4 regions of the Paenibacillus pseudetheri genome follow, and region 3 is predicted to be linked to each of the others. Evidence: predicted binding sites of a transcription regulator. Region 3 holds the regulator's gene; each other region holds the start of a gene.
The links. Region 3 encodes Rex, which represses fermentation and respiration genes when NADH is low (regulators of the CRP and FNR family bind a similar motif). Its sites were predicted from a motif close to TTGTGAAATATTTCACAA; they were not measured.
Positions count from the first base shown of each region.

Region 1: a site for Rex is predicted at 1,680-1,697, ahead of pflB (formate C-acetyltransferase). Genes of this name have one in related genera too.
Region 2: a site for Rex is predicted at 1,993-2,010, ahead of nirB (nitrite reductase large subunit NirB). Genes of this name have one in related genera too.
Region 4: a site for Rex is predicted at 1,384-1,401, ahead of L1028_RS02260 (formate/nitrite transporter family protein). Genes of this name have one in related genera too.

Region 1 is NZ_CAKMAB010000005.1:145,406-149,628, reverse strand. Features, by position in the region: gene adhE (bifunctional acetaldehyde-CoA/alcohol dehydrogenase) at 1-1,534, shown strand, start outside; gene pflB (formate C-acetyltransferase) at 1,787-4,048, shown strand.
Region 2 is NZ_CAKMAB010000005.1:157,011-161,233, reverse strand. Features, by position in the region: gene ric (iron-sulfur cluster repair di-iron protein) at 22-771, shown strand; gene L1028_RS06485 (hypothetical protein) at 1,188-1,898, shown strand; gene nirB (nitrite reductase large subunit NirB) at 2,128-4,223, shown strand, end outside.
Region 3 is NZ_CAKMAB010000004.1:103,122-107,344, reverse strand. Features, by position in the region: gene L1028_RS04935 (cell wall elongation regulator TseB-like domain-containing protein) at 1-465, opposite strand, end outside; gene L1028_RS04930 (amidohydrolase) at 635-1,936, opposite strand; gene L1028_RS04925 (redox-sensing transcriptional repressor Rex) at 1,923-2,576, opposite strand; gene dinG (ATP-dependent DNA helicase DinG) at 2,708-4,223, opposite strand, start outside.
Region 4 is NZ_CAKMAB010000002.1:175,291-179,513, reverse strand. Features, by position in the region: gene L1028_RS02265 (FAD-dependent oxidoreductase) at 1-1,229, shown strand, start outside; gene L1028_RS02260 (formate/nitrite transporter family protein) at 1,506-2,333, shown strand; gene L1028_RS02255 (MFS transporter) at 2,767-3,987, shown strand; gene L1028_RS02250 (GNAT family N-acetyltransferase) at 4,058-4,223, shown strand, end outside.

The DNA.
Region 1 (4,223 bases), on a different contig from region 3:
TCAAGGTATCGAACGCGCAGCTCAAATTGTTGAATTTGGTGGTATGGGACATAGCTCGGCTATCCACTCCAACAACGAAGAAGTAATCATGAAGTTCTCTAACCGTCTGCAAACAGGACGTATTCTCGTTAACTCGCCTTCCACACATGGTGCGATCGGCGATATCTATAACACTAATATCCCTTCGTTGACTCTGGGCTGCGGATCTTATGGTCGTAACTCCGTGTCGCAAAACGTTACAGCAATCAATTTGATCAACGTGAAAAGGGTGAATCGTCGTACCGTGAATATGCAATGGTTTAAAGTACCTGACAAGATCTATTTCGAAAAAGGCGCTACTCAGTACCTGACCAAAATGCCTGATATCACACGTGTTGCAATTATCACTGACCCAATGATGGTTAAGCTCGGATATGTTGAGAGAGTTGAACATTACCTGCGTCAACGTCAAACTCCTGTCGCTATCGAAGTGTTCTCGGAAGTTGAACCAGATCCATCGACAACTACAGTTGAAAAAGGTACTGCAATGATGAACAGATTCCAACCGGACTGCATCATCGCACTTGGCGGCGGTTCCCCAATGGATGCTGCAAAAGGAATGTGGTTATTCTATGAACATCCAGACGCAGACTTTAATGGTCTGAAACAAAAATTCATGGATATCCGTAAACGGGTATACAAATTCCCAAAACTTGGTAACAAAGCTAAGTTTGTAGCGATTCCAACTACTTCGGGTACAGGTTCGGAAGTAACATCTTTCGCAGTTATTACCGATAAAACTACTGAACAGCACACTAAATATCCTTTGGCTGACTACGAGTTAACTCCAGATGTAGCTATCATTGATCCAGAGTTCGTATACAGCTTGCCAAAAACTGCAGTTGCTGATACAGGTATGGACGTATTGACACATGCTATCGAAGCTTATGTATCTGTTATGGCGAGTGACTATACTGATGGTCTAGCTATTAAAGCCATCCAACTGGTATTCCAATACCTTGAAAAATCGGCGCTGGAAGGCGACAGAGTAGCACGTGAAAAAATGCATAACGCATCAACACTTGCAGGTATGGCCTTTGCCAATGCATTCTTGGGTATTAACCACAGTTTGGCGCATAAATGGGGCGGTCAGTACCACACTGCTCATGGTCGTACTAACGCGATTCTTATGCCACACGTTATCCGCTACAATGCTAAAAAACCTACGAAGTTCGCTTCGTTCCCTAAATATTCACACTTCGTAGCTGATGAACGTTATGCTGAAATTGCCCGTATTCTGGGATTGCCAGCTCGCACAACTGAAGAAGGTGTAACTAGCCTGATCAATGCTATTCGCGATATGAATAAAAAATTGGGCATCGAAGAATCGTTCCAACAACTGGGCTTTGATCCTAAGGACTTCGAATCCCGTGTAGATTACTTGGCTGACCGTGCGTTTGAAGATCAATGTACAACTGCCAATCCTAAGCTGCCACTGGTATCTGAACTTGCTGATGTATACCGTAATGCTTTCTACGGTAGATTTGATAATTAATAAATGGTTAAATAGAGAATAGGATAGTTGTGGATTTAGATAAAGGTGACAAATATCACTCGAAAGGTGATATTTGTCACAGTGTTTTTATAGAAAATAAACTAGAATGTTTATATAAACAACGGTCCCACATATGAAATGTTGATTGTGAAATTTGGAACAACCACATCTTTTGGGGCTCACGAGACACGGGATCAACCTTCAAGCCCGCGATCTCTACAAATATAATAAATATAGATGGAGGGATTTAGCATGTCGGTGATTGAAAGAGAAGTAAATGAAGTGAAATCCGGTTGGAGAAGTTTTGCAAAAGGTAAATGGTCCAAGAAAGTTGACGTTAATAACTTTATCGCAAGTAACATTAAGCCTTATGAAGGTAACGAAGAGTTCCTCGTAGGTCCTACTAGTAACACAACTGAACTGTGGAAGATTATTTCCCAACTGAGCAAGGAAGAAAGAGAAAGAGGCGGCGTATGGGATGTTTCCCTAGATACTGTCTCCACGATCACTTCACATGCTCCAGGCTACATTGACAAGGACAAGGAACAAATTGTAGGCGTGCAGACTGACGCTCCTTTCAGACGTTCCATCCAGCCATTCGGCGGGATCAAGATGATGGTCGATGCTACGAAGGCTTATGGCTTCGAGCTTCCACAAAACATCGTTGACATGTTCACGAACATTCGCAAAACGCATAACCAAGGCGTATTTGATGCATATACACCAGACATGAGAGCAGTTCGTAAATCCGGCGTTATCACAGGTCTTCCTGATGCTTACGGCCGCGGACGTATTATCGGCGACTACCGCCGCATTGCTCTGTATGGTATTGATTTCTTGATTAAAGACAAAAAACAACAACTAGCTGAGCTTGAAGTTGATTCCATGACTGAAGAAGTAATTCGTTTGCGTGAAGAGCTGTCCGAGCAAATTCGTGCACTGGGCGAATTGAAAGAAATGGCAGCTGCTCACGGTATGGATATTTCCAAACCAGCGATGAACTTCAAGGAAGCTACTCAATGGGTATACTTTGGATATCTGGCAGCAGTTAAAGAACAAAATGGTGCGGCGATGTCCCTGGGACGTGTTTCTTCCTTTCTAGACATCTATGCAGAACGCGATATTGAAGAAGGTACTTTGACTGAAGAACAAGTACAAGAAATTGTCGATCATTTCGTAATGAAACTGCGTATCGTGAAATTCTTACGTACACCTGACTATAATGACCTGTTCTCCGGCGACCCTACTTGGGTAACTGAATCCATCGGTGGTATGGCTGAAAATGGAACCACTCGTGTTACCAAGAACAGCTTCCGTTTCCTGAACACCCTGTACAACTTGGGTCCAGCTCCGGAACCAAACTTAACTGTTCTTTGGTCCGAAAGATTGCCTGAAGGCTTCAAAAAATATTGTGCTAAGGTTTCTATCGAAACTAGTGCAATTCAGTATGAAAATGACGATCTAATGCGTCCATACTGGGGTGAAGATTATGCTATTGCTTGCTGCGTATCTCCAATGCGTATCGGTAAACAAATGCAGTTCTTCGGCGCTCGTGCCAACCTGGCAAAAGCTTTGCTGTATGCTATTAATGGTGGTAAAGACGAAAAATCCGGAGCGCAAGTTGGACCGGAATTCCCAGCGATCACTTCTGAATATCTAGATTATGACGAAGTAATGAAACGCTTCAAACCGATGATGGAGTGGTTGGCTAAGACTTATGTCAACACTTTGAACATCATTCACTATATGCATGACAAATATTCTTACGAACGTATCGAAATGGCACTGCATGATCGCGACATTCTGCGTACAATGGCTTGCGGTATCGCTGGTCTGTCCGTTGCAGCTGACTCCCTGAGTGCTATTAAATACGCGAAGGTTAAACCAATTCGTAACGAACAAGGTATTGCTATTGACTTCGAAACCGAAGGCGAGTTCCCTTGCTACGGTAACAATGACGATGCTGTAGACAGCATCGCAGTAGAATTGGTTGAAACCTTCATGACAATGATCCGTAAAAACAAAACATATCGTGATGCTGTACCGACTCAATCGGTATTGACCATTACTTCGAATGTAGTGTACGGTAAGAAGACAGGTACAACACCTGACGGACGTAAAAAAGGCGAACCATTCGCACCAGGTGCTAACCCAATGCACGGACGCGACAAGAAAGGTGCTCTGGCTTCACTGAACTCTGTAGCCAAACTGCCTTACTCCGATGCACAGGATGGTATCTCCAATACGTTCTCTATCGTACCTAAGGCACTAGGTAAAGACGATGAATCCTGTAAGTCTAACCTGGTACACATGATGGACGGATACTTCCATAATAACGCTCAGCATTTGAACGTTAACGTATTTAACCGTGAACAGCTGATGGACGCTATGGATCACCCAGAGAACTATCCACAATTGACTATCCGCGTATCCGGTTATGCAGTTAACTTCATCAAGTTGACTCGCGAACAACAAATGGACGTAATTAACCGTACTTTCCACGGTTCAATGTAAATTGTTTATATTTATAAAGATCTTTCATTGAGAGATGCACTAAAATAATTGCAAGAAATTACCGCTCTTGTTTCAAGGGCGGTAATATCTTGTTTGAGAATCATTAAAATTTTAAATTTTACGGTCGCGATTAAGGAGAACACAGTCTTATGGGCAGGGATTCTTCTTCGTGAAA
Region 2 (4,223 bases), on a different contig from region 3:
ATAACTCAAGGAGGAGCTATAATGGAAACTAAACAACTTAATGATAGTATTTCGGATTCGAAGCAAGCACAATCGGTACAGGCTGGGTTTACCCCAGATGCACTGGTGCGGGATATTGTATTGCAGTTCCCAAAAGCAGCAGATTATTTCAAAGCAAAACGGATTGATTTCTGTTGCGGTGGAGCTAAACCTCTTGCTGAAGCAGCTGCTGAGCGTGGTCTGAATCACGAGATAATCATCGGTGATCTAAACAAGCTGTTCGAAGAGTATCCAGTACCCCAAGAGGAAATCGCTTGGAATACTGTACCTTCAGAAGAGTTAATTAACCATATTATTAACAAACATCACCGTTATCTTCGTGAAGAGCTACCCCTCATTAGCCAAAATGTAACTAAGGTGTATCGGGTGCATGGCGGGGATTCTCCCCATTTGGTGGAGTTATATAACTTGTTCAACACACTTAAGGAAGATTTGCTTGAGCATACGGCAAAAGAAGAAGAAGATGAATTTCCTAAGCTGCTGACATACGCTGCTAATCCTAGTGAAGAAGGCCTGACATCGCTCCGCGAGTCATTGTCTGAGCTGGAGAGTGAGCATGATGGTGCGGGCGATATTTTGAGAAAAATGCGTAGTATTACAGATGATTTCACTCCACCGGCGCATGCTTGCACGACCTATCGATTGACATATGCCCGGCTGGAAGAGCTGGAGAGTATGACTTTTGAACACGTGCATTTGGAGAATAATATATTGTTCCCTAGATTTCAGTGAAGATGAAAAGTGTTCTAAAGAGTCCCTTAGGGGGCTTTTTTTATAGGGAATTATAGAATGTTAAGAAATGTGGATAACTCCGTTGAAAAGGTAAAAGAAATGATCGTGAAAAATATGGGTAAGATCGATTGATGGATTGATGGATGGATTGATGGATGGCCGGTCGGTGGAAGGATGCTTAAACGCGTACTACGAGATGACGCCGAATGAGCAAAAGGGGGATAGAGGTTAGCTTTCAAAGATTCTTGCATAATTTTTAATATCATTGGGGAGATAATTAAAGATACTTAGAAGTTAACTTGTTATTACTTATTTGAGAACATGGCTTGTTTAAGTTATCCTTAAAAAGACAGTATACATAACTTTACAAGCCTGAGACGCTATGTGGTCATTAGGCGGGACAAGGCGGTGCCAGGATGCCCATACGATCTTTGTGGAAATTGATGCTAGGAATAGTCATCGTATTCATAATAGGTGGATGCTCTACTAACAATGACGGCGATAGTAATGCTAATAATGGTGTGGCAGGATCAGAGGGACCGACAATATCTATAAGGGTTGGAGATAATGAACTGCTTACTAAACCATCGGATAGGTTACTTAGTGGGAGTTATAGAAATGGAATATCGATCATGGAGCTACTGAAAGGTAGTAATATTGCCACATTTGCTGAGGATAACTCAAGCATTCTTTCGGTAAAGGATTTTTCGCTAGAGGCGGGGATGGTTTGGGAGCTTCAGATGGGCGGTCAAATCATTGGGAATAAGGATTGGAATAATACTGTAGGATATGATTCACAGCTAGTCTTCACTGCGAAGTCGAAGGACCATAAAGCACCACTTCAAACTGTAATGCTGACCTTGAACGGTGGAAGTGTAGAAGTAGACTTGCATCAAACGTATATTATGTTATTTAAAGAGGATTTAACTGTAAGAGATTTGCTCAAAAGCTGTAGTAAGGTACATTTGGCCGATGACAATAAAAAGGTGCTTTCCGTCAACGATTATACCCCTCTTAGTAATGAAGAATGGAAGTTGAAGGTGAACGGAAAACAACTACTCGATGATGGAATGGATATGAAGCTCAGGGCTCAAGATGAATTGGAGATTTTATTGACTTTACGCTAAAAAATCGTACATTAAGCCAGATCAACGGTTGTTCAGAATCGATGATCTGGCTTTTTATGTGGAAAAGATATCTAACAATCATCAACGCATTAAACTGTGAAAATATTCACAATTAATGTGACTGCAATCACAATGTCTACTTGAATTCGAACCGTATAATTCCAATATGAAGAAGAGTAATTGACGCGAAATTAATCAAGAACCCTTAAGCTTGAGGAGGCACCTAACCATGGCAGAGAAGAGAGAAAAATTAGTATTAGTCGGCAACGGTATGGCAGGCATAGGTACGATAGAGCAGATTTTGAAGCTGGGTGGAGCTTATGACATCACGGTTTTTGGAAGTGAACCTCATCCCAATTACAATCGGATCATGTTGTCCTATGTTCTTGAAGGTAGCAAGACCCTTAATGATATTATTCTAAATGACTGGAATTGGTATGAAGACAATAATATAACTTTACACACAGGAACAACCGTGACACGAATTGATGAAGGTTCGAAGCAAGTTGTTACGGATAACGGGATGATAGTGCCCTATGACAAAGTGATTATTGCGACAGGCTCGAATTCGTTCATTTTACCTGTACCTGGCTGTGATAAAGAGGGCGTGGTTGGGTTCCGAGATATTGCAGATTGTGATGCAATGCTGGCTGCAGCTAAACAATACAACAAAGCGGCAGTAATCGGCGGGGGTTTACTTGGACTGGAAGCAGCAAAAGGTCTTGTGAACCTGGGCATGGACGTTACTGTAGTTCATTTGATGGAAGACCTGATGGAGCGTCAGCTGGATCGGAATGCCTCCTCGATGCTGCAAGCTGAGCTTGAGCGTCAAGGTGTGAAATTTGCTATGGGTAAACAAACGGTAGAATTAACCGGGGAACAGAGAGTTAGTGGATTACGTTTTAGTGATGACAGTACGCTTGAGGCAGATTTTGTGGTAATGGCTGTTGGAATCAAACCGAACGTGACGTTGGCAAAAGAAAGCGGGATCACCGTAAATCGTGGGATCGTGGTAGATGATTATTTGCAAACCTCGATGCAAAATGTATATTCCATCGGCGAGTGTGCCGAGCATCGCGGTGTGTGTTACGGACTGGTGGCTCCACTATTTGAACAAGGGATGGTTCTAGCTAAATATTTATGTGGTAGTGAGACCAAGCCTTATGAAGGTTCGATTGTTTCCACGAAGCTCAAAATTTCTGGTGTGGATGTATTTTCTGCAGGTGAGTTTTTGGATTCTCCTGAACACACTGTGATCTCAAGCAAAGATGAATGGAAGAGAACTTATAAAAAAATTCTGCTCAAAAATAATGTGATTGTCGGCGCGGTCCTGTTTGGTGATGTGACCGAATCCGCAAATCTGCAAAAGTTAGTTAAACAAGGATCGGTGATGACCGATGAGATTTATACGGAGGTTATGGGTACGGGCTGCTGCGGAAGCGGAGCTAAGAAGGGCACATCCGTAGAAGCAATGGCGGACGAAGAAATTGTCTGCGGTTGTAATGGTGTAACTAAAAAAGCGATCGTAGATGCTGTTACTGAACATGGTTTTTCTACTGTGGATGAGATCAAAGCATGCACTGGAGCTACTCGCTCTTGCGGTGGTTGTAAACCCGTAGTAGAACAAATCCTGCAATTTGTCTTAGGTGACAGTTTCCAGCAAGCTGCCAAGCAAGGTATTTGTGGCTGTACAACGCTTAGCCGTGATGAAATTGTGGCTGAAATCACAGCTAAAGGTCTTAAAACTACAAAAGAAGTTATGAATGTACTCGAATGGAAACAAGAGGAAGGCTGCTCCAAGTGTCGTCCGGCAATTAACTACTATCTAGGGATGATGAACCCTGATACCCATCAAGATGAGAAAGAATCTCGATTTGTAAATGAAAGAATGGGTGCCAATATTCAAAAAGATGGAACCTATACCGTTATTCCACGCATGTACGGCGGGGTAACAACGCCGGAGGATTTGAAGAAAATCGCTGATGTCTCCCTTAAATATGATGTAAAAGTTGTGAAGGTGACTGGTGGGCAACGCCTGGATCTGATTGGTGTGAAAAAAGAGGATCTGCCGAAAGTATGGGAAGAGCTCGATATGCCATCAGGTTATGGTTATGCCAAATCCCTGCGTACGGTTAAGACTTGTGTGGGCTCGCAATTCTGCCGTTTCGGTACACAGGATTCGCTGGGAATGGGCGCGCTCATAGAACGTAAGTATGAACGTCTTGATTTTCCTGCCAAGTTTAAAATAGCTGTCAACGGCTGCCCACGTAACTGTGCGGAGTCCTGCACGAAAGATATTGGCATTGTCGGTAATGATGGTGGCTG
Region 3 (4,223 bases):
ATAAAATTGATAATAATATCGACCGCTTTGTTTATAAAAAAGCTGCCAAGCATACTCCCCGTTATACACTCCTGGCAACAACCGCTCAATGCTGATGTCCGGAAGATCGGCTTTTATAAGGCTACGCATTTTCGCTTCAGAGGTCCCTTTACTTAGTTCTTCAGCATATACTGCGTCGGTTCCTTCAACAAACTTCCCGTCTACAGTAAAACGCACCCAAACCATCAACTCGGTCCCGGCTTCATTCTTCCCTGTTAAGACCCAGTACACCGCATTTTCATCCCACACGGATTTCTGCGCTTTGGTTACCTCTGTCAGACCAGCACTGGTTTTGGCGACATCCTTAGCGATATCTCGCTCGTTCCATTGATCTTTCATAATATAAGCATAGAACTGGATAAGTCCGAACAGAAGGAGCAGAATCAGAACTGACCCCAGGAGGATCCATTTTTTCCTTTTCTTCAAGGTGCAGCTCCCTTTCTAGTAATATATCTTTTTTGATTATATAACACACCTGTGTGTTTATCCAAAGTTTCATATCCAATTCAATGATCTAATGATCAGAAACACAAAAGGCTGTAACTTTGCAATCGCAGAAAGTCACAGCCTTTCAGTTATTCGTTTTGATCTTAGACTACCGTTTAAGCAGTCCATCAAAGGATTCTTGCGCCTTACGACGGATTGCTTCCTCATCTAACGTTACACATTGTCCATGTTTTACAACCTGTTTACCGTTCACCCATACATGCTCAACATCCTTGGCACTGGCAGAGTATACAGCATGAGACAACAGATCTGTGTGTGGTAGCAAATGCGGCTGGTCTATATCAATCGCGATAAAGTCCGCTTTCATGCCTGCAGCGAGTCTACCCACATCATTTAAAAAGATAGACTTTGCTCCATACTCCGTAGCTATACGCAGCGCTTCCGGAGCTGGAACAGCCGTCGGATCACCACTTACACCTTTATGGATGAGGGCTGCAAGACGCATCTCTTCAAACATATCCAGATTATTATTGCTTGCCGCACCATCTGTACCCAATGACACCTTCACACCAGCCTTTAGAAGATCCGTAACCCGAGCCACTCCACTAGCCAGTTTCAGATTACTTCCTGGGTTATGAGACACACCTACATCATGACGAGCCAGAATCTCGATCTCTTCATCATTCAAATGAACGCCATGAGCAACAATAGACGGACGTGTGAACATTCCAAGCTTCTCTAAATGCGCTACAGGCCGCAGTCCGTAATCCACCACATTCTGCTCCACTTCGCGTTTCGTCTCGGACATATGGGTATGCATTGGTAAATCCAAATCATGTGCCGCCTGTACAAACTTAACGAAGAAGTCCGGTGGGCAAGTATATGGGGCATGAGGCGAGATCATCGTCGTAATTCTGCCGTCAGCCTTACCATGCCAGTTGCGCGCAAAAGAAATCGCTTCCGCAAGCTTGTGATTCTGTACTTCCTCTGGACATAAGCCAATTACGCCTCTCATCAGTACGGAACGAATACCTGATAATTCGACTACCTCAGCTACTCGATCCATATGATCATACATATCCAGGAAGGTTGTAGTGCCACCTTTCAGCATTTCTAGTACTGATAAGGAGGTTCCCCAGTATACATCTTCTCCGGTGAATTTCTCTTCCATCGGCCACATCTTCTCTTGAAGCCACACCTGAAGTGCTAAATCATCTCCATAACCACGAAGCAATGACATTGCAGCATGGCCATGTGTATTTACCAGACCTGGCATAAACAGCAGACGACTGCCATCAACAATTTGCACACCATCTTCCATTAAAGGCTCTTCTTTTCCTATGTAAGTGATCAAATCATCTTCAATAGTCATATATCCACTCAGAACCGGCTCATCCGTTCCCGGAATAAGAAATCGCCCGCCCTTAATAATCGTTTTACTGCTCTTCATTTCCGCTTTCTTCCTTTCCGTCTTTCAAATAATAAGCAAGGCTTTGCAAATCCGTTGTAAAATCGGCAGCATGAACCCGGATATTCGGTGGTGTTTTTAGAATCATTGGTGCAAAATTCAAAATCGCCTCAATGCCAGACTCAATGAGAATATCAGCTACATTCTGCGCTTCTGAATCAGGCACTGTAATAATCCCAATTCGAATCCCTTGTTCACGAACCGTCTGACCAAGCTCCTCCATCGGTTGAACGGTAAGAGAGTTGATTTTCCGTCCTACCTTAGGTGCATAGGAGTCAAATATAGCGGTAATCTTCATAGTATCTTTCAAATAAGCATTGTAATTAGATAATGCATGTCCAAGGTTACCAGCACCTACTAGAGCCACATTCAATTGTTGATCCAGCTTCAGAATATGGCGGATTTTTTCAATAAGATAAGTTACGTCATACCCGATACCTTTTCGGCCAAAGTCTCCAAAATAAGCTAAATCTTTACGGATTTGAGCGGGATTTAAATCAAGTTTTTGTCCTAGTTCTTGTGAGGAAACGGTTAATATTTCACGTTTCTGGAGATCATTCAAGAAACGCAAGTACACAGGAAGTCTGCGAACAACGGCTTCTGATATTTTATCCGATTTCATAATTTACCTCCTAATTTAAGTAATATTCTGTTCAAATCCTATCAAAATTTCTGCACCTCGTCTCAATGAAGAGCGGTATTCTTATACCGCCCTTCATTGTAGAGTGATTAATAAGATCGATGACGTTCTTTTCAAGAAACGCCTCCGTCTTCCAACCACTCCGCTATACGAGGAACCATTTGATCCGTAAGCATATGCTCCATTTTCGGGCCAGGCAACGAATAGAGGAAATACTTCCCATAGTGAGATTCAATCACCCTTGTGTCATACACAATAACAATACCCCGATCTTGCGCTGTCCGTACCAGCCTTCCAAATCCTTGCTTAAAGCGAATAACCGCCTGAGGAACAGACAACTTCATGAACGGATTCTTTTTCTGGGCTTGTAATAACTCAGACTTTGCTTCCGCTAGGGGGTGGTTTGGCGGTTGAAATGGAAGCCTCACGATCGCCAAGCATGTTAATGCTTCACCTGGAATATCTACACCCTCCCAAAAGCTGCTTGTTCCTAACAGTACAGAGGCTGCACTATCCTGAAAACGGCGGATCAGCTTGCTACGGCTGCCCCCCTCCACGCCTTGACCTAGCACCGCGATCTCTTGTGAAGCCAGAGCCTCTTTCAGAGGATCGTAAACCTGACGTAGCATCTTGTAAGAAGTAAACAGGACAAGCATCCGCCCACGTGTTGTAATCGCTGCTTCTGCAAGTGACTGTACGAGTGTATCGACAAATCGGGCATCGCCCACACTACCCTTCACACTAGGGAAATCCCGGGGAATAACTAACAGCGCCTGCTCCCGATACTTAAAGGGAGAAGGCAGGAGTGATGTCATCAGACGCCCCTCTTCCGCAGCTTCATTAAGTCCGAGATTATCAATCATAAACTGGAAAGATTTGTCGACAGAGAGTGTCGCCGAAGTTAGCACGATACTTTTCTTCTTGTCGAAAAACAGCTCCTTAAGCTGAGTACTAACATCAACAGGAACGGCATACAGCTGTAGCGATTTACTACGATAATTCCCATTCGCCTCCAGCCAATATACTACATTCTCATCGTTTAATCCCATAAAAAACCGCACTTGCTCACGTATAGAAGCTAAATCCTTAAATAAGCCGCTAATATCGGTAACTAGACTATCTGAGGAAGATTGACCTTCTTGATCTCGCATCTCATTAAGCATTTTATCACCTTTACGGATAATTTCGCTTAATGTCAGATTCATAGTATTCTCTAGAGCAACCAATTCATCCCAATCTTTCGGTTTACGGGTAGGAAGTAGCCGCATGACTAACTGTCCAGCTTCTCCCGCCGCTGCATCGCTACGTTCCGGCAAGAGGCTGAATAGTTTATCACTAAGCAGATCCCAGGTTTCTTTTACGGTAAGCAGGTCCGGATAGATTCTATCGATCACTCCGCTCCATTCAGAAGCTTCCTCACTGCCTGATGACTGAAGCATTTGACGCAGCGTAGGAAGTTGGCCATTTCGACTATCCTTATAAAGACGCGATAGTGTATGCGCCACCGTGAAATGCTTCATATGCATGCCTAAATGCTTGCCAGCCACGTCCTCCAGATGGTGGGCCTCATCTATTACAAGATGTTCATAAGCCGGAAGTAGCTGGTGCCCAGCCTTAACATCTGCGAAA
Region 4 (4,223 bases), on a different contig from region 3:
TATATGTAGGTGGAGTGGTCAAGGACCCACACGGGCTGTTCTATTCTTCCCCTGAGAAGCTTGCTGAGCTTGGTGTAAAGACCAACATGCGTCATGAAGTGACCGTTGTGGATACGAAGTCCAAAACATTGCGTGTTCGCAATTTGGCAACCGGACAGGAGTTTGACGATACCTACGATAAGCTGATTATGACTACGGGATCATGGCCGATTGTGCCGAAGCTCGAAGGGATTGAGCTGGAAGGCGTCTTGCTTTGCAAGAACTATGATCATTCCAATACCATTATAGAAAAAGCTAAACAAGCGAATAAAATCACAGTCGTAGGCGCTGGATATATCGGCGTTGAGTTGGTGGAAGCCTTCCAAATGAACGGAAAGCAAGTTACGCTGATTGATGGTGAAGATCGTATTTTGAATAAATATTTGGACCCAGAGTTTACTGCGCCGATCGAACAATCCTTTAAGGATCATGGTATTAAATTAGCGCTGAATGAGAAGGTAAGTTCTTTTGCTGGTGAAGGTGGCAAAGTTACCAAGGTTATCACAAGCGAAGGGGAGCATGAGGCGGATCTTGTAATTCTCTGCATCGGCTTCCGTCCGAATACTGAGCTGTTAAAAGGTCAAGTGGATATGCTGCCAAATGGCGCAATTCTAGTCAATGATTATATGCAGACTAGTTGCCCGGATGTGTATGCTGCTGGTGACAGCTGCGCGATTCATTACAACCCTACAGGTAAGCACGCTTATATTCCACTGGCAACCAATGCAGTACGGATGGGCACTTTGGTCGCACGTAACTTAGTGACAGAGACAATTCCTTATATGGGTACTCAAGGGACTTCGGGCATTAAGATTTATGAAGATAATATCGCTGCTACCGGTCTTACTGAAGAAGGGGCTAAGGCTGAAGGAATGGACGTAGAAACTACCATGATTATTGACAACTACCGTCCAGAATTTATGCCAACCTTCGAGCAGGTGCAATTAAAAGTGGTATTTGATCGCGCGACACGCCGCATTCTTGGAGCGCAAATCCTGTCCAAGACGGATTTGACGCAATCGATCAACACAGTATCAGTATGTATTCAAAATAAAATGACAATCGATCAGCTTGCCTTTATCGATTTCTTCTTCCAACCTCATTACAACAAGCCTTGGAACTTCCTGAATACAGTAGGCCTTGAAGCGCTACCGACATCAGTACCAAGCAAAGAGGCAGTAACCGTATAATTTAATTGCATATGAACAATAAAGTTTTGGTAAACCGGAGCCATACATGGCTCCGGTTTTTTGTGATTGAGGCTGGTACCATTTACCTTTAAAATAATATGGAGCCTATTCTTAAAATTGTAATTATGGATGAGCCTCGTTAAATTTGACATGTCAGTGAAAATTTTCACTTAGTTTTTCATATAGTGATAATTATCACGTTAATGTATTTTATGACACGCTACAATGGTCGTAAAGGAACAAATTTTAAGTAAATAGATGAAGGGGATAGGAATCATGGCTTATAGTAAACCGCAGCAGATAGCCGCAGTCACGGTTGAGAACGGCATGAAAAAAGCGCACAATCCTTTAAGCACCGTATTAATTCTGGGCTTTCTGGGAGGAGCGTTTATCGCGCTCGGATTTTTACTGGATATTCGCGTCATAGCTGGCGCACCACATGAATGGGGATCCATCGCTAACTTTATTGGGGCAGCTGTCTTCCCTGTTGGGTTGATTCTAGTACTGCTTGCAGGGGGAGAACTACTGACAGGCAATATGATGGCTGTGCCACTCGCTTTTATGGCGAAGAAGATATCCTTCTGGGAAGTTGTTAAGAATCTCGTATTGATTACCCTGAGCAATCTAGCGGGAGCTTTGTTTGTAGCTTACTTTTTCGGTCACGTGGTTGGTTTAACCTCTGACGGTGTATATTTGGAAAAATTGGTGGAGATGGCAGGACATAAGCTTGAGGCAGACTTCTTGCCGGCATTTGTTTCCGGTATCGGTTGTAACTGGCTTGTAGCTTTGGCGGTATGGCTCTCCTATGGAGCAGATAATTTCAGTGGTAAAATCCTCGGCATCTGGTTCCCAACGATGGCTTTTGTAGCTATCGGCTTCCAGCACGTTGTAGCCAACATGTTCTTAATTCCGGCAGCTATTTTTGAAGGCTATTTTTCATGGGGAGAGTACTTCAACAATTTTGTTCCGGTATGGCTAGGCAATTTGACGGGCGGTGCGATCTTTGTTGCGGCAGCTTATTGGATGGCTTACCTGCGCAAAGAGCCGGCATCTATTCAATCCGTGGACAGCATGTCCGGCAGCGGTGTGAAAAAACACGCCTAAACCTATCTTATAGAGCACTCCTTAGAATAGTCGAGGGGTGCTTTTTGCTGTGTAGACAAATAAAATCCGCCGTGATGTATCCGAGCTCGGGGGAACGAATTCGGATGCACAGCGAATTTTAAAAGGGGGAGTGTTTCTAGGCTCTATTACCCCGACTTTGTAATAACGAAACACTTCATTATTGTTTAGTCTACTTTACGTACGATAGCGGCAACTATAAAATATAAATAGATAGTAGAAATAGGGAGGACTGCGGACGTGAACGGTGCCACTTTTTTCTCAGCTACGGTAGAAGTTAGTCCTAAATAAGAGGTAAAGTATACTGAGACTTTATCACAATAGCACGTCAATGCGTCTGCTTGCCCTTAACCCTGTTTTGGGATAATACTGGATGGAATAATGACACATATATTACAGGGGATGTACACTACTTATGAAGTTTTTACAGAATTATCCTAAAGAAGTTAAGATATTTTTAATTGCTAGCCTTATTAATGCAACGGGTAGTGCACTGATGTGGCCACTGGTTACAATGTACGTTTTTGATGAGCTTGGACGTAGCATGTCGGATGCTGGGTTAGTGATTCTGATTCAATCGGTTGGAGGGATTGTGGGTCAACTACTCGGGGGCTCACTCTATCATAAGGTAGGCGTTAACCGGCTGATTGTTGGAGCGCTGGGCATGAATGCACTTGCACTGTTCACTTTGCCGGCAGCAAGTAACAACTGGACGCTATTTATGGTCGCGATGGGACTGGTAGGGCTCTTTAATTCACTGTCATTACCTGCGATTCAGGCATTTATCGGCTTTCGTTTTACGAAGCAGCGCGGAGAGCTGTTTAATGTTATTTATGTCGCCAATAATATTGGTGTAGCACTAGGTACGGCGTTAAGTGGTTTTTTGGCCGATATTTCTTATATGCTCAGCTTTGTGATGAACGGCGTAACTTCAGCGGTATTTGCCGTATTCTTTTTTGTATACCTCAAGAAAGTCGGAGAAGATTCTTCACAGGAGGTCGCAGAACACCAGAAGGCTGGTCCTGACAAACAATCCACCTGGAAGCTAATGGGGCATACACGAATTTATCTTTATATGGGTATTGCCTCGATGTTCCTACTATTAGGGAACTCTATCTGGAATACAGGGGTATCTCCATTCATTATTTCTGAGGGCTGGCCTAAGAAGACTTATGGGTTTCTCTGGACGCTTAACGGAATTCTCATCTTTGCAGCTCAGCCGCTCGTAACAGTAATTAAACGCTGGTTCGCATCTACCTCAACGGCGCAAATGACTGTAAGTGCTCTATTTTATTTGGGTGGGTATGCTGTTCTTTTATGGATGCCGACTTATTCAGGTCTAGTGCTTGGGATGGTACTCGCTACGCTTGGGGAAATGCTGATATCTCCGGCCATGCCTTCCTTTATTTCAGATCATGCAGGTCGCAGTGCTCCTTTCTATTTAGGGCTAAGTGGAGGCATGGGGGCAGTCGGTAGGGTGATTGGACCATACTTAATGGGCAGGTTATACGATAGTGGAGGCTTAGCGCCTACCGCATGGTTGGCATGTGCGATGGCACTGTTATCCGTAGGATTCTTTATCGTTCATGCGTATATCAACCGCCGAGGAAATTCATTGGAGCAGTCATTAGGATAGTTGAGCATAGTGGATTCAAATGATCTACTGTGAATTCTATAGAGGTGCAAGGCAAGGGGTGTACATCTTTATGAAACTTTGCAACAGGGATAGGTTTATAATAAGGTTCTCAGAGATTAAAGACGTGCGGGAACTGATTCATCTGGATCATATGATCTGGACGGAGGACACTAGCCCGGGGCCGTTAATGTGGCGTTCTCAAGAGGATTACCTATTGAATGCTCCCCCGGGCTCGC